Regions from separate parts of the Bacillus safensis genome, predicted to be linked through region 2. Evidence: a T-box and tRNA genes for the amino acid it is inferred to sense, from the RefSeq annotation. Region 2 holds a T-box; the other holds one or more tRNA genes.
What was found. The T-box of region 2 lies ahead of alaS (alanine--tRNA ligase). A T-box ahead of a tRNA ligase gene usually reads a tRNA of that ligase, here a tRNA-Ala.

Region 1: it encodes a tRNA-Ala, which carries the amino acid that the T-box ahead of alaS (alanine--tRNA ligase) is inferred to sense. The anticodon was not compared.

Annotation. Positions count from the first base shown of each region.
Region 1 covers NZ_CP154909.1:2,714,273-2,729,879, forward strand. The annotation lists gene menC (o-succinylbenzoate synthase) at 1-1,079, opposite strand, end outside; gene AAYR28_RS13925 (o-succinylbenzoate--CoA ligase) at 1,066-2,526, opposite strand; gene menB (1,4-dihydroxy-2-naphthoyl-CoA synthase) at 2,598-3,416, opposite strand; gene menH (2-succinyl-6-hydroxy-2,4-cyclohexadiene-1-carboxylate synthase) at 3,431-4,258, opposite strand; gene menD (2-succinyl-5-enolpyruvyl-6-hydroxy-3-cyclohexene-1-carboxylic-acid synthase) at 4,240-5,985, opposite strand; gene AAYR28_RS13945 (isochorismate synthase) at 5,978-7,396, opposite strand; gene AAYR28_RS13950 (1,4-dihydroxy-2-naphthoate polyprenyltransferase) at 7,780-8,718, shown strand; gene AAYR28_RS13955 (TraR/DksA C4-type zinc finger protein) at 8,836-9,570, shown strand; gene AAYR28_RS13960 (TspO/MBR family protein) at 9,657-10,133, shown strand; tRNA gene AAYR28_RS13965 (tRNA-Glu) at 10,209-10,280, opposite strand; tRNA gene AAYR28_RS13970 (tRNA-Ser) at 10,288-10,378, opposite strand; tRNA gene AAYR28_RS13975 (tRNA-Asn) at 10,382-10,456, opposite strand; tRNA gene AAYR28_RS13980 (tRNA-Ile) at 10,463-10,539, opposite strand; tRNA gene AAYR28_RS13985 (tRNA-Gly) at 10,557-10,630, opposite strand; tRNA gene AAYR28_RS13990 (tRNA-His) at 10,642-10,717, opposite strand; tRNA gene AAYR28_RS13995 (tRNA-Phe) at 10,743-10,815, opposite strand; tRNA gene AAYR28_RS14000 (tRNA-Asp) at 10,834-10,910, opposite strand; tRNA gene AAYR28_RS14005 (tRNA-Met) at 10,915-10,991, opposite strand; tRNA gene AAYR28_RS14010 (tRNA-Ser) at 11,014-11,106, opposite strand; tRNA gene AAYR28_RS14015 (tRNA-Ile) at 11,114-11,190, opposite strand; tRNA gene AAYR28_RS14020 (tRNA-Met) at 11,195-11,268, opposite strand; tRNA gene AAYR28_RS14025 (tRNA-Ala) at 11,294-11,366, opposite strand; tRNA gene AAYR28_RS14030 (tRNA-Pro) at 11,375-11,451, opposite strand; tRNA gene AAYR28_RS14035 (tRNA-Arg) at 11,459-11,535, opposite strand; tRNA gene AAYR28_RS14040 (tRNA-Leu) at 11,546-11,631, opposite strand; tRNA gene AAYR28_RS14045 (tRNA-Gly) at 11,644-11,715, opposite strand; tRNA gene AAYR28_RS14050 (tRNA-Leu) at 11,746-11,828, opposite strand; tRNA gene AAYR28_RS14055 (tRNA-Lys) at 11,837-11,912, opposite strand; tRNA gene AAYR28_RS14060 (tRNA-Thr) at 11,950-12,025, opposite strand; tRNA gene AAYR28_RS14065 (tRNA-Val) at 12,059-12,134, opposite strand; rRNA gene rrf (5S ribosomal RNA) at 12,656-12,771, opposite strand; rRNA gene AAYR28_RS14075 (23S ribosomal RNA) at 12,833-15,607, opposite strand, start outside.
Region 2 covers NZ_CP154909.1:2,374,454-2,390,060, reverse strand. The annotation lists gene AAYR28_RS12295 (cysteine desulfurase family protein) at 1-398, shown strand, start outside; gene mnmA (tRNA 2-thiouridine(34) synthase MnmA) at 493-1,611, shown strand; gene AAYR28_RS12285 (tetratricopeptide repeat protein) at 1,671-2,324, shown strand; gene recD2 (SF1B family DNA helicase RecD2) at 2,342-4,726, shown strand; gene AAYR28_RS12275 (PRC-barrel domain-containing protein) at 4,800-5,318, shown strand; gene AAYR28_RS12270 (hypothetical protein) at 5,332-5,523, shown strand; gene AAYR28_RS12265 (YrzQ family protein) at 5,544-5,675, shown strand; gene AAYR28_RS12260 (amino acid ABC transporter permease) at 5,778-6,428, opposite strand; gene AAYR28_RS12255 (amino acid ABC transporter permease) at 6,444-7,097, opposite strand; gene AAYR28_RS12250 (transporter substrate-binding domain-containing protein) at 7,175-7,984, opposite strand; gene AAYR28_RS12245 (amino acid ABC transporter ATP-binding protein) at 7,998-8,726, opposite strand; gene AAYR28_RS12240 (AI-2E family transporter) at 8,957-10,021, shown strand; T-box leader at 10,066-10,273, shown strand; gene alaS (alanine--tRNA ligase) at 10,354-12,990, shown strand; gene AAYR28_RS12230 (IreB family regulatory phosphoprotein) at 13,080-13,346, shown strand; gene ruvX (Holliday junction resolvase RuvX) at 13,350-13,766, shown strand; gene AAYR28_RS12220 (DUF1292 domain-containing protein) at 13,782-14,063, shown strand; gene AAYR28_RS12215 (biotin transporter BioY) at 14,218-14,784, shown strand; gene AAYR28_RS12210 (acyl-CoA synthetase) at 14,781-15,607, shown strand, end outside.

The DNA.
Region 1 (15,607 bases), 340 kb from region 2:
AACGAACGGAGCGCTTGGTAATCAACTTCCACGCCCATTCCTGGGGAGCGAGGCACCTCAATAAACCCATTTTCAACCTTAATTTCAGGAAAAATGATATCCTGCTCCCAAAATTTTGACGAAGCTGAAATATCACCGGGAATCGTAAATTGAGGAAGCGAAGCAAGTGCCACGTTCTGCGCTCGGGAAATACCTGTTTCAATCATCCCTCCGCACCATAACGGAATTTGATTCTCCTTACTGAACGTATGAATTTTAAGAGCCTCTGTCAGTCCGCCAACTCGTGAAGGCTTCACATTAATAATTTGACAGCTGCCAAGCTCTACAGCTTTTCTAGCATCATCTAAAGAACAAATACTTTCATCTAAACAAATCGGCGTTTTTAAATGCTTTTGCAAATGGCGGTGGTCCACAATATCATCTGCAGCTAGAGGCTGTTCAATCATTAATAAACGAATATCATCGAGCTGCTTAAGCTTGCTAATATCTTTTAATTCATAAGCAGAGTTTGCATCTGCCATTAATGGCAGATCAGGAAAAGACTCTCTGATCTTTTGAAGAAGTCCAATATCTTGTCCCGGTTTAATTTTCACCTTCACCCGCTGATAGCCTTGATCAACAAATTGCTGAATTTGCTCAAGCATATCGTCAATTGGGCCTAACCCCGCCACAACACCAGATGGTATTCTATCTTTTGTACCGCCTAATACATCGCGTAAAGACTTATTCTCACGCTTCGCATAAATATCCCAAACAGCCGCTTCAATGCCTGCTTTCGCCATCCTATTGCCTTTAAAATGATACAGACTGTCAGGGATTTCTGAAGGATGTGTAAAGGTGCGCGTCAGCACGTTCGGGATAAAGAAAGCCCTCAGCATATGATAGCAAGTCTCAATTGTTTCTTCTGTATACCACGGAGAAGAAAAAGCAGATACTTCTCCCCATCCAGTCAATCCTGTCTGATCTTTTACTTCAACAATAATAAACTCACGCTCTGAAATGGTTCCAAGACTTGTTGTAAATGGCTGTTTAAGCTTCATCGTGACATGATATAAAATTACTCGTTCAATTTGAATCATTTGAAAACCCCTTTGATCTGAGTCTGTGCCTTTGCAATTTATTCGACGCATTTCTTGGCAGCTCGTCCACAAAGTGAAAAGCGGCGGGCCATTTATATTTGGCTAAATGCGACCCACATAAAGCATAGAGCTCATTCTCCGGTATCTTATCATCTGTTACAAGGAAAGCAGCAGGTACCTCTCCCCACCTATCATCATACATACCCGTTACTCCGGCTTCCTTTACATGCGGATGTGTTAGCAGAACCGCTTCAATTTCCGCAGGATAAATATTTTCTCCGCCAGAAATAATTAAATCTGAACGGCGGTCAAGCACAAATAAGAACCCTTCCTCATCCACATAGCCAATATCACCCGTTTTCAGCCAGCCCTCATCAAAGGCAGCCGCGGTCGCTTCTTCACGGTAAAGGTATCCTTTCATCACATTTGCACCTTTCACTATAATTTCGCCATGCTCAAAAGGACGGCAAATGCGATCACCATCTTGAATTTTCAGCTCACACCCAAAAAGAGGTTTTCCCGCTGAACCAAGCTTCTCTACACTAAATTCGGGCGCAAGGGTCACAATTTGTGAACAGGTTTCCGTCATCCCGTACGATTGAAAGACAGGAAAGCCCTTTTCTTTGCTTTCTTGGAGCATCGCATAAGGCGCAGGGCCTCCTCCTAATAAAAGACAGCGCAAAGAAGATGGACATTCTGCCAATCTGCTTAATAAACGAGATAACATCGTCTGCACAACGGAAATCATCGTCACACGATGCCGTTCAATAGAATCCTTTACTTCATCGACGTCAAACTTCTGATGAAGCACGACTGTCATTCCATATATCACAGACTTAAATAAAGCAGATAAGCCGCTAATATGAAAAAGAGGCAGGGCAATGAGCCAGCGGTCATCCTCTCTGAGACCCAGATTCAGTGCAGAAGAAACAGCACTATGAAAATGATTGCCATACGTTTGCTCTACCCCTTTTGGACGTCCTGTTGTCCCAGATGTATACATGATGGTCGCTGTTTCATTCAAATCAAATTCACTCTCGATCTTGTTGATATGGCCTTGCCCTGGTTCAGGTAAAGTTTCCATTGTATAAACGGGTAAATCACCCTCATGATCGCTTGCATAACTAGATTCTGTTAATAACGCCGCGGCTTTTGCATCTTCTAGCTGATAGCGCCTTTCAGCTTTTGTCAGCTTATTATTCAATAGCACAATTTTTAACCCTAATAAAAAACAGGCATGTACAAGCATCACCATATGAGGATGATTGTTCATCAAAAGCGCAACCGTTTCCCCTTTTTTCAATGATGCCTGAGCAAGTCTATTTGAAAGCACTTCCGCTTCTTGAGCTAATTCGTGAAATGTCCACTCCTTCTCTTGATAAATGAGTGCGACTCGATCTGGCGTTAAATAGGCACGGTGCAGCAGCCAATTAGGTTGCTTCATCATGACACCTCCTTTTTGTAAAAGAAAACAGCTTAGTCTGATGCACTAAGCTGTTGTTCATTGATATCATTGAATCAAGGGAAACGCGGGAACTGGCCGAAGTCCGGCTTGCGTTTTTCCTTAAAGGAATCGCGTCCTTCTTTTGCTTCATCTGTTGTGTAATAAAGAAGTGTCGCATCTCCTGCAAATTGTTGAATTCCAGCTAATCCATCCGTATCTGCGTTAAATGCAGCCTTCAAGAATCGTAAAGCAGTCGGGCTCTTTTCTAGCATCTCCTCACACCACTTCACCGTTTCCTCTTCAAGCTGATCTAATGGGACAACTGTGTTAACAAGTCCCATATCAAGCGCTTCTTGTGCATTGTATTGACGGCATAAGTACCAGATTTCTCTTGCTTTCTTATGACCAACAATACGTGCAAGGTAGCCTGAACCATAACCAGCATCAAAGCTGCCTACTTTTGGACCTGTTTGTCCAAAAATCGCATTATCTGCTGCAATCGTCAGGTCACACACAACGTGAAGAACGTGTCCTCCGCCAATCGCGTAACCTGCTACCATTGCGATAACTGGTTTTGGAATGACACGAATCAAACGCTGCAAATCTAATACATTTAGACGTGGAATTTGATCGTCTCCTACATAACCGCCATGGCCGCGAACTTTTTGGTCTCCACCAGAACAGAATGCTTTTCCGCCAGCACCTGCAAGAACAATTACACCAACTTCTGAATTATCACGAGCCCGTGAAAATGCATCAATTAATTCACTAACAGTCTTTGGGGTAAACGCGTTATGTACGTGTGGACGATTAATCGTAATCTTTGCGATCCCATTGTACGTTTCATATAAAATTTCGTCATACTGACGCTCTGTTTGCCATTCAATAGCCATCAATATTTCCTCCTCTAATCTTGCTCTAAAATAAACTCACTTACTATTTTACCAAAAAAATGTGGTTGTTCCACATGAACTGTATGCCCGGCATGCTCAGCCAAAATGAATTGACTTCCTTTCAGCTCCTGCTGCATACGTTTGCCGATATGGCAGAACTTTTCATCAAGCGTTCCGCAAATGAACAAAGCAGGCAAATGAATATGCTTTAACGCCTTCCAAACAGACGGCTGTGAACCTGTTCCAATTCCTTCTAAGCTGCGAGCCAGTCCAAGAGGATTGGCTTTGAGTCTTCCCTCTCTCAGCTCAGTCTGCCTTTCAGCTGATAAAGTTTTCTGAGACGCAAACAAAGGAATGCTTTCCCAAAAATCCACAAACTTCACTAAGCCTTCATGTCTAATCTTTTGAGCAAGCTGATGATCATGCTTTAGTCTTGCCATCCGCTCTTTAAAAGTGCGAAGCCCAGGAGACGTACTCTCAAGGATCAATTTATTGACACGATCTGGATAACGAGCGGCAAATGATAAAGCAATACGTCCTCCCATAGAATATCCGAGAATATTCACTTTGTGAAGCTTCAATTGGTTTAAAATCTCTACAAGATCTGCCAGCTGCTGAGACATTGCATATCTTCTCACACTTTCTGGCGAGTCCGTACGCCCATGTCCGAGCAAGCTGACCTGAATCAGTCTTGTATTCTCCAAATAAGCATTCAAGAACGTCCAAGACGCTGCACTTCCAGTGAATCCGTGTAAGCATAGTGTAGCATTTGCTGCCGAAGGGTTCTGGTCCACCACTTCGTACGCTACCCCATCACGCATTCTTATGATGAGAGAAGGCATTCTTTTTTCACTTCTTCCAATATGTCATCCATCATTTGACGATGCTTGTCTACACGGGAATGACGATCTGTTTCAATTTCAATTAAATGAAGACCAGGTTCATCGATATGCGCCATGTACACATCATGTAACTCTTGTTTCGTTGCCGGTTTCGAATAGGTTCCCCCATATAACTTCGATGCATACTCAAAATTCAGTCCTGTCGGCGTACCGAAGAGCTTTTCATAATACGGTTCATCAGACGCCTGCGGAAGGAAAGAAAAGATACCTCCCCCATCATTGTTTATCAAAACAACTGTCAGCGGAATGTCCATCAGCTTAGCTGCAAGCAGACCGTTCATATCATGGTAAAATGATAAATCTCCAATGACTAAAGTGACTGGCTGCTTCAATGCTGCATACGTGCCAAGTGCTGTGGACACAACGCCGTCAATGCCATTTGCTCCGCGATTGGCCATCATTCGAAAAGGCTTGGACTGAGTTTCAAAAAATGTATCTACATCACGTATCGGCATACTATTTCCGATAAAAAGGACACTCTCCTTTGGCAAGAGGTGCTGAAGCTGACGATACACATTCCCTTCAAAGGACAAATCCTCATCTGAATAGCGGGCTGCATGCGTTCTGAATGAAGAATTAACATTCTGCCAGCAGTTTAAGAAACTTGTCTCTTTACGTTGTACTGCTTGATTTAATGCTGCTTCTACAAAAGCAGACACAGTACTTTCAATGACGTATGAAGCACTTAACCCAGGATCACGAAAACCTCCGGCTGCATCTACAACAATCTGCTTCACTTCCGCATGTTTTTCCAGCCACTTGAATAAGGGCTTAGATACAGGCATCGGTCCAAAACGAATGATCATATCCGGTAATAGATGCTGCTGCAATGCTTCATCTTTCAATAAAGAATCATAAGCGTCGATAATTAGCTCTTTATTCTCATGTCCGTTGCGCAAAAGAGACAGCGGGTCAGCTAAAATAGGTAAATGCAGAGCTTTCGAAAGGCGTAAAACTGCCTCTATTTCTTCCTGTGTATGAAGTTCACCAGCCACAATCAGTCCCTTTTTGGAATGGTTCATGACGGTTACGATTTCAGACATCACTCGATCATTTGGGAATGTCTGACCTGATGCTAATACCTTTTTCGTGTCTGATTCTTCTCTCGCGAAAGGATCAATAGACAGATCAGGAAGCAATGGTTCTCTCAGAGGTACATTAATCTGAACAGGCCCCTTTGGCTCCTGCATCGACATGTGATTTGCTCTCGCAGCTGCTGTCTGAACATATCGCAGCATTGTTTGACTTTCCTCTGGCAATGCTAAGTCTGTGAACCATTTAACAAACTTACCGAATAAGAATTGCTGATCAATCGCTTGAGGTGCTCCAACTTCCCTCAATTCGTGCGGCCGATCAGCAGTTAAAACAATAAGAGGTACACGAGAATAATGCGCCTCTACAATGGCTGGATAAAAGTTAGCAGCTGCTGTACCTGATGTACAAATAAGCAGCACTGGTGATTGACTTGCTTTTGCAAGACCAAGCGCATAAAAAGCAGCAGACCGTTCGTCCACTAAAACATGGACATGGATGTCTTGATGAGCAAGAGCCAGCATCGCAAGCGGAGTTGAACGAGAACCTGGACAGACAACTGCCTCTTTCACACCACCTTGGACGAATTCATCCATCAATCTGCCTATATATGTTGTCATGATGTGATTATTCAATAGGATGACCTCCAAGAGCAGACAGCATTGGTCTTAACTTCACTTGTGTTTCCTCATACTCCTGCTTTGCAAGGGAATCCTCTACAATTCCGCAGCCAGCGAATAAACGAACATGATCTTCCTCAATAAGACCTGACCGAATGGCTACAGCAAATTCTCCATTATCCTGAGAATCAATCCAGCCTACCGGCGCTGCATACCAGCCGCGCTTAAGCGGTTCGATTTCACGAATCACTTCTATAGCCTTTTCCTTCGGATATCCGCCTAGTGCCGGCGTCGGATGAAGCTGCTCAATTAATGAAAAAAGGGAACAGCTGCTTTTAATTTCTCCCACAATCGGTGTAAACAAATGCTGAATGTTTTTTGTTTTATAAAGACTTGGTTGATTTGGTTTATGCACATGAAGGCAATTCGCTTTAAATGCTTGCTCAATCATATTGACGACAATTTGATGTTCAATCAAATTCTTCTCATCATGCAGCAGTTCCTCGCCTAATGCGTGATCCTCCGCTTCATCTTTTCCGCGAACAATGGAACCTGCTAAACAGGATGAAAAGACCTCTCCGCCGCTTTTTTTCACTAAGCGTTCCGGCGTTGCTCCGACAAATGCTTGTCTTCCCTGTTCAACTGCAAATACATAACTCGTTGTTTGATGCTTTAATAATTCTGCTAATAGTGGAGCAAGTTCAATTTGATTTTTATAGTGAAGCAAGACTTCTCTTGCTAAAACAACCTTTTCATATTCGTTTGCACGAATGTGGTCTGTCGCTTCTTGGATCGCCTTCATCCATTCGTTCACATCCAGCTCTTCCATATGAACAAGTTCAGCTTGTCCACCAGTTCGTACTGGCAATGTCTCGAAACGAGAGGCCTTTTGTTCTAATTCTTGAATAAGCTGATGAACATTCCCGTCCACCTGCTTCCACTCATTGATCGTAAGAAAGCTGCCTTCTTTTGAAACAGTCAGCATGATCGATGGCACAAAAAAATGAGCCTCGCCAAATGCTTCCCAATGACGCGCCTTCTCTTCGTGCGGATCAAACGAGAATCCTCCAAATAAAAGCGGACCAACAGCCGCTTGCTTTAACTCCTTCTCATCATGAAAATGGAACATGTGCTGCTTTAGCTGTTCCCATTCTTGATGGACTATATCGAATCGTTCCTTGCCTTGCTCAGATGATTTAATGACGGCCGCTCTGCCAAGTCCAGAAAATATCATTTGGCTTTCTGGATCAGACCAAAAAAACCGCTCGCCTAAAAAATCCGCTTCGCCGCTTTGGAAAAAGGCAAGAGGATCCAGATCGTCAACTCTTCTGGAGTAGCTTATCAAAACAGCATGGTTGACGTTATTCGCTTCTTCTAATGTCGCGAGCGCTTCCTGCCGGAAAGTACTTTGCACTGTTGTCACCATGATACATTCCTCCAAAATCCATGAAATAACATAAAAAAATAAAACCCATAATGAAAAAATACATGAACATTCGAATATGTCGAATGACCTGCTTTTCTATTATAAACCTTAACAGATGAACTTAGTAAAGAAAACAGCTTTTAAAACCTCGAATCCTTATTATATCACGCTTTCAAGATTTTTTCGCTCCTGCTTATTGAAACGAGAGCATCTAAGGTAAAATGGCAGGACCTGTTTCTAAAATCAAGCTTTCCTTCGATATGGCAACGATTAGCAAACATCTTTTTCCCGATTCATCGCATCAATATATTGACACCTTTTTGAACTTTGCTAAACTGGAATTTGGACGTGTACGTATTTTTTTATTTAAAGGAGTATATTTTATGCAGCATCAATCGATATCAGATCAGCTTTCACCAATAAAGCCTGATAAAAACTGGCGAATTTGGTGGAATTTACTACGACCGCATACACTAACAGCGGCATTTATTCCCGTTACTTTAGGAACTGTTTTAGCACTTCCAAGTGGTCAAATACATGGTGGGCTATTTTTAGCCATGCTGTTCGCATCTATGTTTATCCAAATCGCAACAAACATGTTTAATGAGTACTTTGATTATGTTCGCGGGCTGGACAACGAGAAATCTGTCGGCATCGGCGGAGCCATTGTAAGAAACGGTGTGAAGCCAAAGACAGTCCTCACCCTTGCTTATGCACTATTTGCGGTTTCTTTATTACTTGGGGTATATATTTGCATGATGTCTAGCTGGTGGATTGCACTAATAGGTCTTATTTGTATGGCAGCAGGCTATTTCTATACTGGCGGCCCTGTACCAATTGCATATACACCGTTTGGAGAACTTGTTTCAGGTGCTTTTATGGGATTAGGAATCATCCTGATTAGTTTCTATATCCAAACAGGCACACTGACGTCTAAAGCTGTTCTCGTCTCACTACCAATTTCTATTTTAGTTGGTGCCATCTTACTGTCAAACAATATCCGTGATTTAGACGGGGACAAGGAAAATGGACGAAGAACACTTGCCATTCTTGCTGGACGCAAAGCTGCAGTGAACATTTTACTTTCCATGTTTTTGGTATCATATGTACTCATTTTTGTTTATATCTTCACAGATATCGTCGGCCTTTGGAGTCTTCTTGTATTACTCAGTGTGCCAAAAGCCTATACAGCCATTAAAGAGTTTAAACAAAAAGAAAAACCGATTGAATTAATGAATGCCATGAAATCTACAGCTCAAACCAATACATTTTTTGGTTTTCTGCTGACGATCGCTTTGATCTTACAATACTATATCGCGTAACAAAGAACGCCTGCAGCCGCAGGCGTTTTTTAATAAGGAATTGCTTCAAATTGGAACTAGTCTTACATACAAAATTGCTCATACTAACAATATGTTTGATATGAAAGGATGATCGCTTTGTTGTCTAAAGACGAATTACATCATTTGAAGCAGCGCCTTCTCGATGAAAAGAAAGAACTTGAAGCCAAAAGCCATGACGATGAACAGAAAGTATCCTTTCCTTACGATTCGATCGGTGAATTGTCTGCCTATGATAACCACCCGGGTGATCAAGGGACAGAGCTGTTCGAGCGGGGGAAAGATATTGCTTTAAACAGCTTGGATCATGAACATATGTTAGACATCAATGAAGCACTCCAAGCCATTGCAGACGGCTCTTATGGTCTGTGCAAGGTCTGTAAAGCCCCTATTCCAAAGGAACGCTTAGAAGCCCTGCCTACTGCCGTCACATGCACAGAGCATTCAAAAGAACAGACCGTTTCACAAAACCGTCCGATTGAAGAGGATTTATTAAGTCCTCCCGCGGGACAATTTGAAAATGAAGAAAGTGCTGCGTACGATGGAGAGGATGCCTACCAAGACGTAGAACGCTACGGAAACTCTGAGACCCCCTCTGATATGGAATTCCCTCCTCTAACATACGATGATGTGTATACACAATCAGAAGATGAAGATTATGTGGAGGACTACGAAGGATTCGCAGCTGCTGATATTGAAGGAAAAGCCAGCAAGGTGTATCCGAACAAAGCACACGAGGCCTATGAAGAAGCATTAGACGAAGAAGGTGTCATGACGGTATTTGGTGACTTGAAACCGTACGAGGAAGAACCTTATACAGAAGAAAATCATTAGTCCCCTCATATTGGGGGCTTTATGTTTATATCATGTAATTATTGGGAAATCATTTTAAGAGTGAATTTGATTGGAGGAGATTCTTGATGGCTAGAAAAAGTATCATTTGGGCGATTGTCGTCTTCTTTATTACATACGCACTATTCTCTATTGCCGGATTCTTGTTCCCCATCGACAGAGAATGGTATGACGCATTGAATAAACCAGAATGGACGCCTGGTGGCGGTGTCATTGCTGCTGTGTGGGCTGTCTTATTTGCACTCATCTCATTGTCCGCAGCGATCATTTATGGAAAGTATGGATTTCAAAAAATTACATTACCATTTTGGATTCTTTTTCTTTTAAATTATGTATTCAATCAAGCCTTTAGCTTTTTTCAATTTACACAAAAGGATTTGTTTGCAGCTACAATCGACTGCCTGCTCGTCGCACTGACAGCACTTGCACTTGTCATCGTCTCACGTAAACTAAGCAAAGTCGTTCCAATTTTACTGATTCCTTATGTCTTATGGGGCTTCTTTGCCACATACTTGTCTTATACGATCTATTCCATGAATATGTAAAAAAAGACCGCCATGATGCGGTCTTTCGTTTGGAGAAAATAAAAAAGAGATCTTTGACAAGATCTCTTTTAAAAATGACCCGTACGGGATTCGAACCCGTGTTACCGCCGTGAAAGGGCGGTGTCTTAACCGCTTGACCAACGGGCCAGATCAATGGCGGAGAAGGAGGGATTTGAACCCTCGCGCCGCTTACGCGACCTACACCCTTAGCAGGGGCGCCTCTTCAGCCACTTGAGTACTTCTCCATTTGGCTCCGCAGGTAGGATTCGAACCTACGACCGATCGGTTAACAGCCGATAGCTCTACCACTGAGCTACTGCGGAAGGTCATGGTGGGCCTGAGTGGACTCGAACCACCGACCTCACGCTTATCAGGCGTGCGCTCTAACCAGCTGAGCTACAGGCCCATGAACAGATATACAAATGGAGCGGGTGATGGGAATCGAACCCACGACATCAGCTTGGAAGGCTGAGGTTTTACCACTAAACTACACCCGCAAAAATATGTATGGGGCGATTGATGGGAATCGAACCCACGAGTGCCAGAGCCACAATCTGGTGCGTTAACCACTTCGCCACAACCGCCATACTATGAATATTTTGATAAAAGTGGCTCGGGACGGAATCGAACCGCCGACACACGGATTTTCAGTCCGTTGCTCTACCAACTGAGCTACCGAGCCAAGTATTCTTTTGAAAAATGGCGGTCCGGACGGGACTCGAACCCGCGACCTCCTGCGTGACAGGCAGGCATTCTAACCAACTGAACTACCGGACCATTTTGGTTGCGGGGGCAGGATTTGAACCTGCGACCTTCGGGTTATGAGCCCGACGAGCTACCGAACTGCTCCACCCCGCGATGATATGGGTTTTAAAAAATATGGCGGAGGAAGAGGGATTCGAACCCCCGCGGGCTTTGACACCCCTGTCGGTTTTCAAGACCGATCCCTTCAGCCGGACTTGGGTATTCCTCCGTATAGATGGTGGACCTTGTAGGACTCGAACCTACGACCGGACGGTTATGAGCCGTCTGCTCTAACCAACTGAGCTAAAGGTCCTTTATAGCGGCGGAGGGGATCGAACCCCCGACCTCACGGGTATGAACCGTACGCTCTAGCCAGCTGAGCTACACCGCCATGATCAAAATAATCTTTTAAAAAGTGGAGCCTAGCGGGATCGAACCGCTGACCTCCTGCGTGCAAGGCAGGCGCTCTCCCAGCTGAGCTAAGGCCCCATAAAAGATGGTCGGGAAGACAGGATTCGAACCTGCGACCCCTTGGTCCCAAACCAAGTGCTCTACCAAGCTGAGCTACTTCCCGATCTTAATGGCGCGCCCGAGAGGAGTCGAACCCCTAACCTTTTGATCCGTAGTCAAACGCTCTATCCAATTGAGCTACGGGCGCTTATTTATAATGCCGAGGGCCGGACTTGAACCGGCACGGTAGTCACCTACCGCAGGATTTTAAGTCCTGTGTGTCTGCCAATTCCACCACCCCGGCGTGGATGGTATAAGCGGAAGACGGGATTCGAACCCGCGACCCCCACCTTGGCAAGGTGGTGTTCTACCACTGAACTACTTCCGCATTACAGGATTTCTTTATTTTATTTGGCAATGCGGGTGAAGGGACTTGAACCCCCACGTCATAAAGACACTAGATCCTAAGTCTAGCGCGTCTGCCAATTCCGCCACACCCGCATGAAACATGGTGAGCCATGAAGGACTCGAACCTTCGACCCTCTGATTAAAAGTCAGATGCTCTACCAACTGAGCTAATGGCTCGCTTTAAAAGCGACTTGTCTATCTTACCATATGAAAGTGGTGCCGGCAAGAGGACTTGAACCCCCAACCTACTGATTACAAGTCAGTTGCTCTACCAGTTGAGCTACACCGGCTTTATCTATCCTAACATTATGTAAGAATAAATATGGTGGAGGATGACGGGCTCGAACCGCCGACCCTCTGCTTGTAAGGCAGATGCTCTCCCAGCTGAGCTAATCCTCCACTATGTAGGAATCTCTCGATCCGACAAAGATTATTATATACAGGTTTTAATCATTTGTAAAGGCTATATTAAAAAAATTTTATTTCAATTTTCATTGCGTATTTCTTTTAACAAATGATCGTCATTTCTCCTATTCAAACAGCTGCTGTTCCACGTTTTGCAGCTGAACTTCTCTCTTCTATATTCTCTTTTAAAACGTTCGATTCCTTCAGAAATATTAGCAGTCCCTCATTTTTATACTTTAATGATATATGTATCTCTTTAGCCGTAAGCATTTATAAAAAATCATAGAGGCTTATACATTTTTAATTTCCCTATATAAGCTGATACTCTGTCTCTCTATTGTTTTTTTATAGATAATGGTTTATGCGATAGACTCTTTTTCTCTTTATATCCAAGTATTTCACACGCTGCTTGTGGACATAAAATGAAGCCACGATCTTTTATCAAACAAGTGAATGTATGTACCCTCAACTTGCACAAAAAAGACCAGTTCCGACTGGAACTGATCCTAATAGAAGCTTGGCGGCGTCCTACTCTCACAGGGGGAAACCCCCAACTACCATCGGCGCTGAAGAGCTTAACTTCCGTGTTCGGTATGGGAACGGGTGTGACCTCTTCGCTATCGCCACCAAACCTGATGGAGAGAATGTTCTCTCAAAACTAGATAACAATGTTCATGCTTCACATTAGAATATAGGTTAAGTCCTCGATCTATTAGTATCTGTCAGCTCCACGTGTCACCACGCTTCCACCTCAGACCTATCAACCTGATCATCTTTCAGGGATCTTACTTCCTTGCGGAATGGGAAATCTCATCTTGAGGGGGGCTTCATGCTTAGATGCTTTCAGCACTTATCCCGTCCGCACATAGCTACCCAGCGATGCCCTTGGCAGAACAACTGGTACACCAGCGGTGCGTCCATCCCGGTCCTCTCGTACTAAGGACAGCTCCTCTCAAATTTCCTGCGCCCGCGACGGATAGGGACCGAACTGTCTCACGACGTTCTGAACCCAGCTCGCGTACCGCTTTAATGGGCGAACAGCCCAACCCTTGGGACCGACTACAGCCCCAGGATGCGATGAGCCGACATCGAGGTGCCAAACCTCCCCGTCGATGTGGACTCTTGGGGGAGATAAGCCTGTTATCCCCGGGGTAGCTTTTATCCGTTGAGCGATGGCCCTTCCATGCGGAACCACCGGATCACTAAGCCCGACTTTCGTCCCTGCTCGACTTGTAGGTCTCGCAGTCAAGCTCCCTTGTGCCTTTACACTCTGCGAATGATTTCCAACCATTCTGAGGGAACCTTTGGGCGCCTCCGTTACATTTTAGGAGGCGACCGCCCCAGTCAAACTGCCCACCTGACACTGTCTCCCTGCCCGATAAGGGCAGCGGGTTAGAAGGTCAATACAGCCAGGGTAGTATCCCACCAATGCCTCCACCGAAGCTAGCGCTCCGGTTTCCAAGGCTCCTACCTATCCTGTACAAGCTGTACCAACATTCAATATCAGGCTGCAGTAAAGCTCCACGGGGTCTTTCCGTCCTGTCGCGGGTAACCTGCATCTTCACAGGTACTATAATTTCACCGAGTCTCTCGTTGAGACAGTGCCCAGATCGTTGCGCCTTTCGTGCGGGTCGGAACTTACCCGACAAGGAATTTCGCTACCTTAGGACCGTTATAGTTACGGCCGCCGTTTACTGGGGCTTCAATTCGCACCTTCGCTTACGCTAAGCGCTCCTCTTAACCTTCCAGCACCGGGCAGGCGTCAGCCCCTATACTTCGCCTTACGGCTTCGCAGAGACCTGTGTTTTTGCTAAACAGTCGCCTGGGCCTATTCACTGCGGCTTCTCGGGGCTTTAACACCCTAAGAAGCACCCCTTCTCCCGAAGTTACGGGGTCATTTTGCCGAGTTCCTTAACGAGAGTTCTCTCGATCACCTTAGGATTCTCTCCTCGCCTACCTGTGTCGGTTTGCGGTACGGGCACCTCTCACCTCGCTAGAGGCTTTTCTTGGCAGTGTGGAATCAGGAACTTCGCTACTAAATTTCGCTCGCCATCACAGCTCAGCCTTTACGGGAAACGGATTTGCCTATTTCCCAGCCTAACTGCTTGGACGCGGATATCCAATACCGCGCTTACCCTATCCTCCTGCGTCCCCCCATTGCTCAAATGGTGAGGAGGTGGTACAGGAATATCAACCTGTTGTCCATCGCCTACGCCTTTCGGCCTCGGCTTAGGTCCCGACTAACCCTGAGCGGACGAGCCTTCCTCAGGAAACCTTAGGCATTCGGTGGACGGGATTCTCACCCGTCTTTCGCTACTCATACCGGCATTCTCACTTCTAAGCGCTCCACCAGTCCTTCCGGTCTGGCTTCACAGCCCTTAGAACGCTCTCCTACCACTGTTCGTAAGAACAGTCCGCAGCTTCGGTGATACGTTTAGCCCCGGTACATTTTCGGCGCAGAGTCACTCGACCAGTGAGCTATTACGCACTCTTTAAATGGTGGCTGCTTCTAAGCCAACATCCTGGTTGTCTAAGCAACTCCACATCCTTTTCCACTTAACGTATACTTTGGGACCTTAGCTGGCGGTCTGGGCTGTTTCCCTTTCGACTACGGATCTTATCACTCGCAGTCTGACTCCCAAGGATAAGTCGTCGGCATTCGGAGTTTGACTGAATTCGGTAACCCGGTAGGGGCCCCTAGTCCAATCAGTGCTCTACCTCCGAGACTCTTACCTTGAGGCTAGCCCTAAAGCTATTTCGGAGAGAACCAGCTATCTCCAGGTTCGATTGGCATTTCACCCCTACCCACACCTCATCCCCGCACTTTTCAACGTGCGTGGGTTCGGGCCTCCATTCAGTGTTACCTGAACTTCACCCTGGACATGGGTAGATCACCTGGTTTCGGGTCTACGACCACGTACTCATGCGCCCTATTCAGACTCGCTTTCGCTGCGGCTCCGCATCTTCTGCTTAACCTTGCACGGGATCGTAACTCGCCGGTTCATTCTACAAAAGGCACGCCATCACCCGTTAACGGGCTCTGACTACTTGTAGGCACACGGTTTCAGGATCTATTTCACTCCCCTTCCGGGGTGCTTTTCACCTTTCCCTCACGGTACTGGTTCACTATCGGTCACTAGGGAGTATTTAGCCTTGGGAGATGGTCCTCCCGGATTCCGACGGAATTTCACGTGTTCCGCCGTACTCAGGATCCACTCTGGAGAGAACGACATTTCAGTTACAGGGCTGTTACCTTCTTTGGCGGGCCTTTCCAGACCTCTTCGCTTATATCGTTCCTTTGTAACTCCGTATAGAGTGTCCTACAACCCCAAGAGGCAAGCCTCTTGGTTTGGGCTGTTCCCGTTTCGCTCGCCGCTACTCAGGGAATCGCATTTGCTTTCTCTTCCTCCGGGTACTTAGATGTTTCAGTTCCCCGGGTATGCCTTCTCATACTCTATGTATTCAAG
Region 2 (15,607 bases):
CTGTTCAATTAACGAAGCAAAATAGAAGAGAAAAAGCGATGCATTATGGTAAGCTCAAAGAAACCATGCTGCAAGTATTCGAAGAGGAATCTCTCAATTTCTCTATCAATGGACATCCGAAAGAGACATTGCCGCACATTTTAAATGTTCATTTCCCGGGCGTCTCCATTGAATCGTTGCTTGTGAATTTAGATATGGAAGGAATTGCTGTTTCAAGCGGATCGGCATGTACGGCTGGATCTGTCCTTCCTTCGCACGTGTTAAGCGCCATGTATGGCGCAGAAGCAAAAGAGCTGACATCCTCAGTCAGAATAAGCTTCGGTCTTGGGAATGAAGAAGATCATGTGAAGCAGGCGGCACATAAGATAGCGGCTGTTGTCAAACGCCTAGCCAAATAAATGCTTCCTTTTGTTCGTGTGTGAAAAATGAAACAGCGAAGCACCTGAAGAACGAAACGCGCATGTTGTTTCATTGAAATTGGAGTTGATGAAGATGACAAAAAGACCAGAAGATACAAGAGTTGTGGTCGGTATGTCCGGAGGAGTCGATTCATCAGTTGCCGCTCTTATGTTAAAGGAGCAAGGCTATGATGTCATCGGCATATTTATGAAAAACTGGGATGACACCGATGAAAATGGTGTTTGTACAGCAACGGAAGACTATGAGGATGTCATCCGCGTATGTAACCAAATTGGAATCCCTTATTATGCAGTGAATTTCGAGAAGCAATATTGGGACAAAGTGTTCCAATATTTCCTTGATGAATATAAAGCGGGCAGAACGCCAAACCCAGATGTCATGTGTAACAAAGAAATTAAGTTCAAGGCATTCCTTGAGCATGCACTTTCACTTGGTGCGGATTATTTGGCAACAGGACACTATGCTCGTGTTGATCGAACTGGTGATGAAGTCAAAATGCTGCGAGGTCTTGATGCAAACAAAGACCAAACGTATTTCTTAAATCAGCTGACACAGGAACAACTTGATAAAGTCATGTTCCCAATCGGTGATTTAGAGAAAAAAAGGGTTCGTGAATTGGCAAAAGAAGCAGAGCTCGCAACAGCAACGAAAAAAGATTCAACAGGTATCTGCTTTATTGGAGAAAGAAACTTTAAAACGTTCCTCAGTCAATATTTGCCTGCACAGCCTGGTGTGATGCAGACAATGGACGGAGAAGTAAAAGGGGAGCACGATGGACTGATGTATTACACGATCGGTCAGCGCCAAGGACTTGGCATTGGCGGCAGCGGTGATCCTTGGTTTGTCGTTGGAAAAGACTTGGAGAAAAACATCTTGTTTGTTGAACAAGGCTTCCACAATCCACTTTTATACTCTGAAAGCATTTCAGCTGTTAATATCAGCTGGACTCGTCCTCATATTGTCGGAGAAAACGGTGAATTAACTTGCACAGCAAAATTCAGATACCGTCAAGAAGATCACCATGTGAAGGTCAAAATGACAGGTGAGCAAGAAGCGATGGTGATCTTTGATGAGCCTGTTCGTGCTGTTACCCCGGGACAAGCGGTTGTTTTTTATGATGGCGACGAATGTCTTGGCGGCGGTACAATTGACGATGTCTTCAAAGATGGTCAAAAGCTGTCGTATGTGTAGTATGTTTCAAAACCTCAACGTCGCTGTTGAGGTTTTTTAATGAAAGGATGAGAGAGCGAATGAATTATAACGAAATCGGCATAGAAGCCTTGAATCAAGGGAATATCGAAAAAGCAGCTGAAGCTTTTACAAAAGCGATCGAAGAAAGCCCGAAGGACCCGGTTCCATATATTAACTTTGCGAACTTACTTTCAAGTATCAATGAATTTGAACGCGCTTTAAACTTTTTTCAGAAAGCAATTGAACTTGATCATACCGCAGCTGCAGCCTATTATGGAGCAGGAAATGTATATACATTAAAAGAAGACTTTATGAAAGCGAAAGACTACTTTGAACAAGCACTAAAAGCGGGCATGGAAAATAGTGATTTGTTTTATATGCTCGGGCAGACGCTCATCAAATTAGAGCAGCCAAAGCTTGCGATGCCGTATCTTCAGCGTGCTGTTGAACTAAATGAAGAAGATAATGAAGCAAGATTCCAATTTGGCATGTGCTTAGCCAATGAACACATGCTGGAAGAAGCGGTGACAACTTTTAGTGAAGTCATCACGCGTGATCCGCAGCATGCAGATGCCTTTTATAATTTAGGTGTTGCGTATGCGTACTTAGAGAAAAAAGACGAAGCACTTGAGATGCTGGGTAAAGCCATTGACGTGCAGCCTGACCATATGCTGGCACTACATGCGCAAAAGCTGATTCAAGAGGCAGAATAGAGAAGGAGGGAAGACCTGTGCAGGAACATCCAGATCAAATGAAGCTTGAGGACGAACCGTTTTTAAAGGGGACCATTCAAGCCGTTATTTTCCATAATGAAAGTAATTTATACTCGGTGTTAAAGGTAAAAGTCATTGAAACATCGGAAAACTTAGAGGAAAAAACAGCATCTGTCACAGGCTACTTCCCAGCACTTCATGAGGAGGAAACCTACACCTTTTATGGCAAAGTGACAAGCCATCCGAAATTTGGTGAACAGTTTCAGGCCACTCATTTTCAAAAGGAAGTACCAACAACGAAGCAAGGAATCATACATTATCTCTCAAGTGATTTATTTGAGGGGATAGGGAAAAAGACGGCGGAAGAAATCGTCGGGAAGCTTGGCAATCAGACGCTTCATAAGATTATGCGTGACCCAGCTGTTTTGTATGATGTACCGCGCTTATCAAAAAAGAAGGCGGATAAGCTGGCCGCAGCGCTTCAGGAGCATCAAGGGCTGGAACAAATCATGATCAGCCTGAATCAGTATGGTTTTGGTCCGCAGCTCAGCATGAAGATTTACCAAGTATACGAGAGTGAAACGCTGCAGAAAATCGAGGAAAATCCCTATCAGCTTGTCAAGGATGTCGAGGGAATCGGATTTATTAAGGCGGATGAGCTTGGTGCTAGAACAGGCATCTCAGGTAATGACCCAGAGCGGATTCGCGCCGCCTTGCTATATACAGTGGAGACAGCCAGTCTACAGGACGGTCATACGTACATACAAACGAAAGATTTGATCGTCGAAACCCGCAAGCTGCTCAACCAAACAGGCAATGATTACAAAGTGACTGAAATGGATGTTGCCAATCAGATCATTGCACTTGGCGAAGGAAAAGAAATGATCATTGAAGACGACCGCTGCTATCATCCATCCTTATTTTATGCAGAGCAAAGTGTCGCCAAACGCATTCAAAAAATCGTCTCCCAAACAGAATATGCAGATCAATTTCCTGAATCAGAATTCCTGCTAGCACTTGGCGAGCTGGAGGAGCGGTTAGGCGTCCAGTATGCTCCGACACAAAAGGAAGCGATTCAAAAGGCACTCATGTCCCCGATGCTGCTTTTAACAGGCGGGCCTGGAACAGGGAAGACGACGGTCATTAAAGGAATTGTCGAGCTTTACAGTGATCTTCACGGTGTTTCTCTTGATCCGAGTGATTATAAAAAAGATGAATCCTTCCCATTTGTGCTTGCGGCACCAACTGGACGGGCGGCTAAGCGGATGACAGAATCAACAGGGCTTCCAGCTGTCACCATTCACCGGCTGCTAGGCTGGAACGGTTCGGAGGGCTTCTCGCATGATGAGGAACAGCCGATTGAAGGAAAGCTTGTCATCATTGATGAATCAAGTATGCTGGATATTTGGCTGGCGAATCATTTGTTTAAAGCGATTCCTGATCATATCCAAGTGATTATGGTAGGGGATGAACATCAGCTGCCATCTGTCGGACCAGGCCAAGTTTTACGGGATTTGCTTGCCTCAAAAGCCGTGCCGGCTGTTACCCTGACAGATATTTACCGGCAGGCAGACGGCTCAACCATTGTTGAACTGGCACATGATATGAAAAATGGTGTGCTGCCAAAGGATATTACTGCACGCTCAAAGGATCGGTCCTTCATTCGGTGTTCAGCTGATCAAATGAAAGAAGTCATTGAGAAAGTTGTCAGCAATGCTGCTCAAAAAGGATTTTCGGCAAAGGACATTCAAGTGCTCGCACCAATGTATAAAGGAAAAGCAGGCATCAATGAGCTCAACAAAATGCTGCAGCACATTTTGAATCCTAAAAAACCAAAAGGCAGAGAAATCCCGTTTGGTGATGTGGTGTACCGGACAGGTGATAAGGTGCTTCAGCTTGTGAATCAGCCGGAGAACAACATTTTTAACGGCGATATCGGCGAAATTGTCTCGATTTTTTATGCAAAAGAAAATACAGAAAAAGAAGACATGGCCGTGATCTCCTTTGATGGGAATGAAATCACCTTTACAAAAAAGGATTTTCATCAATTTACCCATGCTTATTGCTGCTCCATTCACAAATCACAAGGAAGTGAATTCCCGATTGTTGTGCTGCCAGTCGTCAGGAGCTATTACCGAATGCTTCGGCGGAATCTGCTGTACACAGCCATTACACGCAGTAAAAAGTTTTTAATACTGTGCGGCGAGGAATCAGCGCTGGAATGGGGCGTGAAAAACAATGAGGATTCCCTTAGACAAACGTCCTTAACGATGCGGCTAGTGCAAACCGAACAAATCATGGATGCAGAACTTGAAGCGCTCCAAAAAGAGCTTCCGTTTAGCGTACATGACGCAAATATTGGCATGGAGGGAATCACTCCATTTGATTTTATGCATGAGTAGAAGGCTTCCATATGGAAGCCTTTTAGTATGAAAAGAACTTCTCCCAATCTGTTCATGGAAGCCATTTCTTCGTATGAGTCATGAAGCAAACGCACACGATAAGACTGTTCCGCAAAAGGTGGTTGAGCACATTTTGAGAACATGCCGAGAACTTGAAGGAATGACGATCTATACAGATGAGCTGTCCCAATCACTTGGTTCCATAAAAGATATTTGCTTTTTAGCCGGAGGCAGCTGCGGAGGATATGTGTTAGAGGGGAAAAAGAAAGACTGTGCACTCGTTCCATTCTCTGCTTTTGATCAGCTGACAGATAAAGGTTTGTATGTGAGCTGTCAGGAGGGAGTGGGCATGGATTCCTCTGCTCCATTCTTGTTATTTTCAAAATTAAAAAAGAAAATGATGCAGTCGCCTGATGGTGAAAATTTAGGCATTTTGGAAGATGTATACTTTTGCTCAAATTCGGGCACAATCGTAGCATATGAACTCTCGGACGGCTTCTTTACAGAGCTATCAGGGATTCGGAAACAGCTGCAGGCTGCCGGAACCTTGATGAACGTTCAAAAGGAAGCACTGGTTCTAAACCGAACGTAAAGAGGTGCTGATTATGCTCATTTGCCCAAATTGCAAATGTAAAGACATCGGAAAAATTGGGGTCAATCAATATTATTGCTGGGGCTGTTTTATTGAATTGACGCTGTCAAAAGGCAAAATATCTACACACCAAGTGGAGGAAGACGGGACACTAAGTAGCTTAGATGATCTGTTTAGTGACGATGAACGTTCAATTCAACTATAAGTGTTAAGGGGGAATTTCGAATGGGCAAAATGACTTCTTCACTATTAACGCTTGGTGCAGGTGCACTCGCATATCACTTTGCAAGCCGATATGATATGCCATCAAAGCGGGATATGAAAAAGCTAAGAAAACGTGTTATGAGAATGATGTAAACAAAAAGGGCTAAAATGATCTTCATTTTAGCCCTTTGTTTTTTTAGCGTGATCGCAAACCGGTCTTTACGCTGAGGCATCCGTCAAGAGCGGATGTTCATTTTATGCCTGCCTGTATTCTAATCGTCTTGCAAGAATAGATAAGCTGAAATTGACGACAAAATACATCATAGCTGCCAATAGGAATATCGGCAGTAAATAGGATTGGCTTTGCCCATTTAATATTTGTGCGTGATGTAATAATTCTGGAAGCGCAATGACAACAGCAAGCGACGTATCTTTTAAAAGGGATATGAATTGACTGACAATTGGCGGCACCATTCGGCGCAGGGCCTGCGGCATAATAATCATTTTCAATGTTTGAATATAGGTTAAACCAGAAGACCTGGCTGCTTCGATCTGACCCTTATCAATTGATTTAAGGCCGCTCCGAATAATTTCTGACAGCATCGCAGATTCAAACACGGTTAAAGCTGCAATAGCAGATGCTGTGATGCTCAGCTTGATGCCGATTTCAGGCAATGCAAAATATGTGAAAAAGATGATCAGTAAAAGCGGCAGGTTCCGAATGGTTTCTACAACAACCGCAAGCACTTTTGATAAAACCGGAATTTGAGCGAACCGCAATGTGCCAACGACTAATCCAATGATAAAGCTCAAAATGATGGAAATAAAAGCCACTTTTAAGGTGACAGCAAATCCTTCAAGTAAAAAGGCGAGATGATCAGGCTGGTAGGCACCTATAAAATCCATGATGTTTCCTCCTTTCTAGTGGCTTCTTGCTAATCTTCTTTCTAAATAACCAACACCTAGACTGAGCGGAATAGTTAATAGCAGATAGAACATGGCGACAAAGATGTAGACATCAAACGTCACAAATGTTCTAGACGCAATGAGGTCTCCCTGATACATAAGATCAAACCCTGCAATGACACCTAAAATAGAGGAGTTTTTGACAAGGTTAATAAATTGATTCCCAAGAGGGGGAATGACGATTTTAATCGCCTGCGGCAAAATGATATACCGCATCGTCCCGCCATATGACAGACCTGAAGCACGGGCTGCTTCCATTTGTCCAAGCGGCACAGCTTGTATCCCTGCACGAATGGCTTCAGCAATAAAGGCAGAGGTATAAATGGCAAGAGCGATCGTTCCAGCAGTAAAACCATCTGCTACTATACCCAGCACTGGTAAACCAAAGAAGAAAACAAAGGTGATCAATAATAACGGAATATTCCGAATAAATTCCACGTAAGCCGTCCCTAACCAGTTGAGCGGCCTGAGTGGCGCAATTCTCATAATGGCAATGAGTGTACCGATCAAAAAGCTTCCAATCAGAGCATTGACACTTGCACCAATGGTATATTTAAAGCCTTCTAAATAAAGATGAACGTTTTCAGTGAGAATGGAAAACCGCAGCAATCAGTTCACTTCCTTCCTGATCAACAGGGGAGCCAAGGAGCGGCTCACCTGAGGCATTGATCTTGACGAATCAAATGCTATTCTTTGATCCATTTTTTAAGAATCTTGTCATACTCTCCATTGTCTTTTAACGTTTTTAAGGCTTTATTGATCGCATCTGTTAATTCTTGATCTCCTTTTTTCACAGCAATGCCATAAGGCTCATCTGTAAAGGTGCCGCCGACCACTTCATAATTTGAATCCTCATCTGCCATACCAAATAAGATCGCATTATCAGTTGTCAGCACTTGCCCTTGGTTTGATTTTAATGCTGTAAAAGCCTCCTGATAGTTCTCGAATTCTAATACGGATGCTTCAGGTGCTTTCTCACGGATATTTTGAGAAGAAGTAGAGCCTTTTACGGCCAGTACCTTCGTTCCTTTTTTAAGATCATCAATGGATTGAATGTCGCTTCCTTTTTTCACAAGCAGTGATTGTCCTGCTTCAAAGTATACATCTGAGAAATTGACTTCTTTTTTACGTTCTTCTGTAATTGTCATGGTCGCAACAATCGCATGAATATCTCCTTTTTGAAGTAAAGGAATTCTCGTTTTAGATGTGACTTCTTTGAATTCTGCTTTTCCTTCATCGCCGAGTATTTCCTTTGTGATGGCTTTTGCAATGTCAATATCAAATCCTTCAATATCACCGCTGCTCGGATTTTTTAGACCGAATAAACGTGTGTCATTTTTTACACCGAAAATGATTTTTTTGTCTTTCTTAATGGTTTCTAAAGAACTTCCTTGTTTTGCATCAGTTGACCCTTTTTCAGTTGATCCACAAGCAGCCAAAGCGGCAATGCAGCAAGTCATAAAGAGCATCAGGCCAAAGCGTTTCATTTTTTTCATCAAACCATTCCCCCTAGTGATTTAATATACGGCTTAAAAATAATTGAGCGCGTTTCTCTTGCGGTTTTTCATAAAATGCAGCCGGTGTTGATTCTTCAAGAATTCTGCCTTCATCAATAAAGACAATGCGGTCGGCCACTTCGCGGGCAAAGCCCATCTCATGTGTGACGACAACCATGGTCATGCCTTCACGGGCCAGCTGCTTCATCACATCTAATACCTCGCCGATCATCTCTGGATCAAGTGCAGATGTCGGTTCGTCGAAAAGCATCACCTCCGGCTTCATCGCAAGCCCTCTTGCAATGGCAACGCGCTGCTGCTGTCCGCCAGAGAGTCGTGAAGGGTAGGTGTCTGCCTTTTCAGGAATGCCGACTTTATTTAAATAAAATTCAGCTGTTTCCTTTGCTTCTTCCTTGCTTACTTTTTTGACCTTCATCGGCGCAAGCATAATGTTTTCAAGCACCGTCTTATGCGGATAGAGGTGAAAATGCTGAAAGACCATTCCGATATTTTGCCTGACAAGATTGATGTTGGTCTTCGGATGCTGAACAGACACTTGGTTGACGAGAACTTTTCCCGCATCAATGCTTTCAAGACGATTGATACACCTGAGCATCGTGCTTTTACCAGACCCTGAAGGACCGATGATCACAACAACCTCCCCTTTTTGAATATGTAGGTTAATGTCCTTAAGTACATGGAACTGGCCATAATGCTTGTTGACTTCTTCGAATGTGATCATGAAGAACCTCCTCTTGTGTTTCATTGGCTAAAGCTAAAGTGGATTCTAGCACAGCTTGTGTAAAAAGAAGTAAATAATGGAATATTTTCTGACGAGATTTTACTGCAAACAGTGACTTTGGATGGAGCTGTATGTTTCATGTGTATTCATTTTTAACAAAGTTAGGACAAATTTTATTTACGTGGATAATTGCAGAAAATGGTTAAACAATAAGGAAAGAGGTGAAAAAGGTGAAGAAACGTCCGATCCAATTTCTGATATATGCTGCAGGGGTCCTGCTTGTCCTTGCATCCTTGCTCATTTTACTGCAGCTCGACGAGTTATGGATGCCTGTTTTTGTATTGCTGAAGGCGGTTCTCATTCCGCTTCTCATCGCCATTTTTATTTCTTACCTGCTTTATCCTATTGTCGAAAGACTGCATGCACGAGGGCTGCCGAGAACAATCAGTCTCTTACTCATCTATGTCCTGTTTTTTGGCGGGATTGGTTTTGCGGTTTATAAAGGAGCGCCTGTTATGATCGCACAGTTAAATGAGCTGTCAGAACAAATTCCTGTCATCGCGGAAACGTATAATGGCGCTTTATCACATATTCATCATCATACGAGCCACTGGCCTGACGGACTTCACGACCGCTTGGACCGCTTCATTGTTCAATCGGAGACATATGCAGCCAATAGCGCTGAGCGGATGATTCTTAGCTGTAAAGTTTTATTTGATTACGTTTTAGTTGCAGCACTCATCCCTTTTCTTGTTTTTTATATGGTAAAAGACATGAACACGATGAAGCGGGCGGCATGGTATTTAACGCCGCCATCATTTAGGAAGAGGGGGCATGCCTTTGTCAAAGCAGTGGATGAATCGCTTGGTGATTATATTCGAGGGCAGCTGCTTGTCTGTTCTTTAATCGGGGGTGCAGCAGCCATTGTGCTCTGGCTTTTCCATATCCCGTATCCGCTCGTTCTTGGCATGCTGATAGGAGCAACGAACGTGATTCCGTATTTTGGACCGATAATTGGCGCAGTTCCTGCCATCTTTATTGCGTTTACCATCTCAGTGAAATCGGTCATCATTGTATTGATCACAGTAGCGGTGCTGCAATTTTTAGAGAGCAATGTCCTCAGCCCGATCATTGTAGGGCGAAGCCTTCATATGCATCCTGTCGTCATTATGCTTGTCTTGCTTGCAGGAGGGGAGCTGTTTGGCTTAATTGGGATGATTTTAGCCGTACCAGCAGCTGCGATTATCAGGGTGATCATTGTGCAATATATCCTGATGAGGCGAAGCGTTCATTGACAAGACGAGCCGAGTTGTCTATAATAATTTCGATTCATACATATTGAAATTCAATGACGGACCCGAGTACGTTAAAAAGCTGTTGCAGAGAGAGGCTTTATTTGCTGTGAAAAGCCTTATCAGACCTTTAACGGAAGCTAGTCCCGAGTGCAGATAAACACTGCCGCTCTCTTCCGGCGTTATCGGATGTGAAGGTGATAGACGAATTTGTCTATAATCAGGGTGGTACCGCGAGAACATCTCGTCCCTGTGTAAGTCGTTTTGTGCTTGCATAGGGCGGGGTGTTTTTTCGTTTGTGTGGAGATTGATGAATGAAAAGGGAGGATTTTTGAATGAAAACTTTAACTTCAGCTCAAGTACGTCAAATGTTTTTAGACTTTTTTAAAGAAAAAGGACATGCTGTAGAACCGAGTGCGTCACTTGTACCGCATGACGATCCGACACTTTTATGGATCAACAGTGGGGTGGCAACATTAAAAAAATATTTTGATGGCCGCGTCGTACCTGACAATCCGCGTATTTGCAACGCGCAAAAATCGATTCGTACGAATGATATTGAAAATGTAGGGAAGACAGCACGCCATCACACGTTCTTTGAAATGCTTGGCAACTTCTCTATTGGTGACTATTTTAAAGAAGAGGCCATTGAATGGGCGTGGGAATTCCTCACAAGTGAAGAGTGGATTGGTTTTGATCCGAATTTGTTATCTGTGACAGTCCACCCAGAGGACGAAGAAGCATATATTCTTTGGAGAGATAAAATTGGTGTGCCTGAAGAACGTATTATTCGCCTTGAAGGAAACTTCTGGGATATTGGCGAGGGCCCAAGCGGACCGAATACAGAAATTTTCTATGACCGCGGTGAATCATACGGTGACGACATGAACGATCCAGAATTATATCCAGGCGGGGAAAACGAGCGTTATCTAGAAGTATGGAATCTTGTGTTCTCTGAATTCAACCATAATCCAGATGGATCATATACCCCACTGCCGAAGAAAAACATAGATACAGGGATGGGCCTTGAACGAATGGTATCTGTCATTCAAAATGTGCCAACGAACTTCGATACAGACCTTTTCATGCCGATTATTCGTGCAGTCGAAACCATTTCTGGAGAAAGCTATGGTTTGGCGAAGGAAAAAGATACAGCATTTAAAGTCATTGCTGACCATATCCGGACAGTTGCCTTTGCTGTAAGCGACGGTGCGCTTCCTTCCAATGAAGGCCGCGGATATGTATTAAGACGTTTGCTGCGCCGCGCTGTGCGTTATGCAAAAACGATCCATATCCACCGTCCGTTTATGTATGATCTAGTGCCAGTTGTTGCTGAGATCATGAAGGATTTCTACCCAGATGTACAAGCAAAAGAAGAATTTATTGCGAAAGTCATCAAAAACGAAGAAGAACGTTTCCACGAAACACTGAACGAAGGGTTAGCGATTTTGTCAGAAGTGATCAAAAAAGAAAGAGACAAAGGCAGCTCACAAATTTCAGGTGAAGATGTATTTAAGCTGTATGACACGTATGGATTCCCTGTCGAGCTGACAGAAGAATACGCAGAAGATGAAAACATGACAGTTGATCGAGAAGGCTTCCAAGCGGAAATGGAGAAGCAGCGTGAACGGGCAAGAAATGCGAGACAAGATGTCGGCAGTATGCAGGTTCAAGGCGGCGCTTTAGGTGATATTAAAGTGGAAAGTACCTTTGTTGGCTACGAAAATTTAACTGCGGAAACTCGCATTATCGAACTGCTTCAAAATGGTGAACTTGTCTCTGAAGCACATGAAGGAGACACGGTGCAAATCTTGTTAGATGAAACACCTTTCTATGCGGAAAGCGGCGGACAAGTGGCTGATAAAGGGACACTAAAAAGTGCAGAAGCCATCATTGAGATCAAAGACGTGAAAAAAGCACCAAACGGTCAGCATGTCCATGAAGGAGTCGTCGTAAGCGGTACGGCTCAAAAAGGTCTCGAGGTCACTGCTGAAGTGGAATCAGCTCTTCGAAAAGGCATTGTGAAAAACCATACAGCGACACACCTTCTGCATCAAGCGCTGAAAGATGTATTAGGCAGCCACGTAAACCAAGCAGGTTCATTGGTGAATGAAGACAGACTTCGCTTTGATTTCTCTCACTTTGGACAAGTGACGAAAGAAGAATTGTCTCAGATTGAAAAAATCGTGAACGAAAAGATTTGGGAAGGTATCTCAGTTGCTATTGATCTGAAACCAATTGCTGAAGCAAAAGAAATGGGTGCAATGGCGCTCTTTGGCGAGAAGTATGGCGATATTGTCCGTGTTGTCCAAGTGGGCGATTACAGCATCGAGCTATGCGGCGGCTGTCACGTGCAGAACACTGCGGAAATCGGTTTGTTTAAAATCGCGTCTGAGTCGGGTATTGGTGCTGGAACACGCCGTATTGAAGCTGTGACTGGTAAAGGCGCTTATGAAGAATTAAATGACCAGCTGGCGATTTTAGAACAGGCAGCAAGTGAGCTGAAGTCAAATACGAAGGATGTACCAAAACGGATTGCTTCATTACAGGCAGATTTAAAAGAGGCTCAAAGAGAAAACGAATCTCTCCTTGCGAAATTAAGCCAAGCAGAAGCAGGCTCTATTTTAGAGAAAGTGACAGAAGTTGGCGGAGTGAAAGTATTAACTGAAAAAGTAAATGCTAAAGACATGAACCATTTAAGAACAATGGTTGATGACTTAAAAGCTAAATTAGGATCAGCTGTCATCGTCCTGGGAGCCGTTCAAAACGGAAAAGTAAACATTTCAGCAGGAGTGACAAAAGACGTGATCGAAAAAGGTCTTCATGCAGGAAAGCTTGTGAAGCAGGCAGCTGAAATCTGCGGCGGAGGCGGAGGCGGACGTCCAGACATGGCACAAGCAGGCGGAAAACAACCAGAAAAGCTTGAAGAAGCACTGGCAACTGTCGAAGAATCTGTCAAATCCGTTTTATAATCAGGCGATGTAGTGTAGAATAATGGTATTAGATGAGCGGTTAGAAAAAAGCTTGCTAGTAGAATGTTGGAAGAGAGGTGCAAGAAGCAGTGAGTTCATTTGATAAGACAATGAAGTTTAACTTCTCTGATGATTCAGCTGAAACCAATGTGAATGAAGTGCTCATTACAGTTCATGACGCACTCCAAGAAAAAGGATACAACCCGATCAATCAAATTGTCGGATACTTGCTGTCAGGCGACCCTGCTTATATTCCAAGACATCAGGATGCACGCAACCTAATTCGTAAACTAGAACGAGACGAATTAATTGAGGAATTGGTTAAATCGTACTTAGAGACACATAAAGAGGCGTAAAACATGAGAATTCTGGGCTTAGATTTAGGCACGAAAACCCTTGGTGTTGCGATCAGTGATGAAATGGGATGGACAGCGCAAGGGATTGAAACCATTAAAATTGATGAAGCAGGCGGAGACTTTGGTCTCAGCCGCCTGTCTGAGATCGTTGCAGAATACGGGGCAGATAAAATTGTACTTGGCTTTCCAAAAAATATGAACGGCACGGTCGGTCCTAGAGGCGAAGCCAGCCAATCATTTGCGAAAGTGCTAGAAAACACGTACAATGTTCCTGTTGTGCTTTGGGACGAGCGTCTGTCAACAATGGCAGCGGAAAAAATGCTCATCTCTGCAGATGTGAGCAGACAAAAGCGTAAAAAAGTCATTGATAAAATGGCGGCTGTTATGATCCTGCAAGGGTATTTAGACAGCTTAAATTAAAATGAGGTGAATCAAATGGAACACGGAGAAAAGCAAATTACAATCGTTGATGATAATGGAAATGAACAGCTTTGCGAAGTACTATTTACTTTTGAAAGCGACCATTTTAACAAATCTTATGTTCTTTACTACCCAATTTCTGAGCAAGACAATGAGGAAATTGAGATTCATGCATCAAGCTTTACACCGAACGAAGACGGTGAAGATGGCGAGCTAGAGCCGATTGAAACGGATGAAGAATGGGACATGATTGAAGAAACGTTAAATACGTTCTTAGATCAAGAAGACGAAGAATAGAACAAATAAAAGGCCTGTGAACAGATCTTCTTGATCTTTCTTCACAGGTCTTTTTTTACGATCAATATGTTAACTTAATTTGATTTTATGTTGACATAATGAATTGTACCTTTTACTCTGTTTTTAACAATAAATTGAGTGAGGAGCATGGAGATTGAAAATACAAGATATGATGCAAATAGCGTTAATGACAGCGGTCATCGGGATGTTAGGCTTAATCCCGCCGATTTTACTTACATTTACACCTGTACCGATTACATTGCAAACCGCAGGTCTTTTGCTTGCTGGGGGGCTGTTAAAGCCTAAACAAGCACTAATCAGTTTATGTCTTTTTCTTTTGGTTGTGGCAGCAGGCGCACCTCTTTTGTCAGGCGGGAGAGGCGGGATAGGGGTCTTTTTTGGTCCAAGCGGTGGTTTTCTTCTTGCTTATCCTGTTGCTGCCTTCATGATCAGCTTATGGGTGAACCGGCTGAAAAAAGTAACCGCACTGCGTCTTTTTGTGATCTATGCGGTTTGCAGTATTGTGATTTTGTATATGTGCGGCATCCCCTTTCAAGCCATGATGATGCATATGAAGGTCTCGCAGGCGGCTTTCCTTAGTTTGATTTATCTTCCAGGTGATCTCATCAAAGCGGGAATGTGTGCTGTCTTTACGGTCAAAATCATACAGGCCATGTCATATCGAAAAAGGGATCTGCATAAAGGGAGGCGTGCAGTTTGAACAGAATAACGGAAAGCTATGCAGTACATGCAGAAATGAAACCAGATCAGATTGCCATCATAGATGAGCAAGAAAGCATTACATATCAAGATTGGTATGAACGTGTGCAGAGATCAGCACAGTGGTTACAAGGAACGGTTCATCAGCAAAAAAGAATCGCTTTTTTATTATCAAATGGTGCTTCTTTTTTGCAAATATTTGCGGGCGCTGCTTATTCAGGATGGACAGCCGTTCCGCTTGATCCGAGATGGAGTCATGAAGAATGTGTCGAAAAGCTCCTGTTAAGTGAGGCGGATCTCGCCATTATAGAGGATCGATTGATAAAGAGATTTGAACAGGGAAGCGTGGACATGCCGCTTCTTTCTTTATCTGAATGGAAGGAAAGAATGAGCCTTCTCACAGACAGTCCATATAACAGCTGCGATACCGAGAAGGATCCTGTCTTTTATATGGGGTTTACGTCAGGATCAACGGGCTCACCGAAAGCCTTTATTAGGCGTCAGCAGTCTTGGATCGAGAGCTTTCGAATGACCACTGCTTCATTTGGAATCACTCATCAAGATCATGCTCTTATATTAGGTACACTCTTATCCTCTCACTTTTTATATGGTGCCATCAGTACATTATATTTTGGCGGCACAGTGACGCTTTTAGAAAAATTTGTGCCAGTAAAAGCGAAGAAAGCCTTAGAGACAGGTGATATCACCGTGATGTATACTGTCCCAACAATGACAGAAACGTTACTGCAAATCGAAGCTTTTAGAGAAGACAATCCGCTTCTTGTCATGTCATCGGGAGCAGATTGGAGCATCTCTTCAAAAGA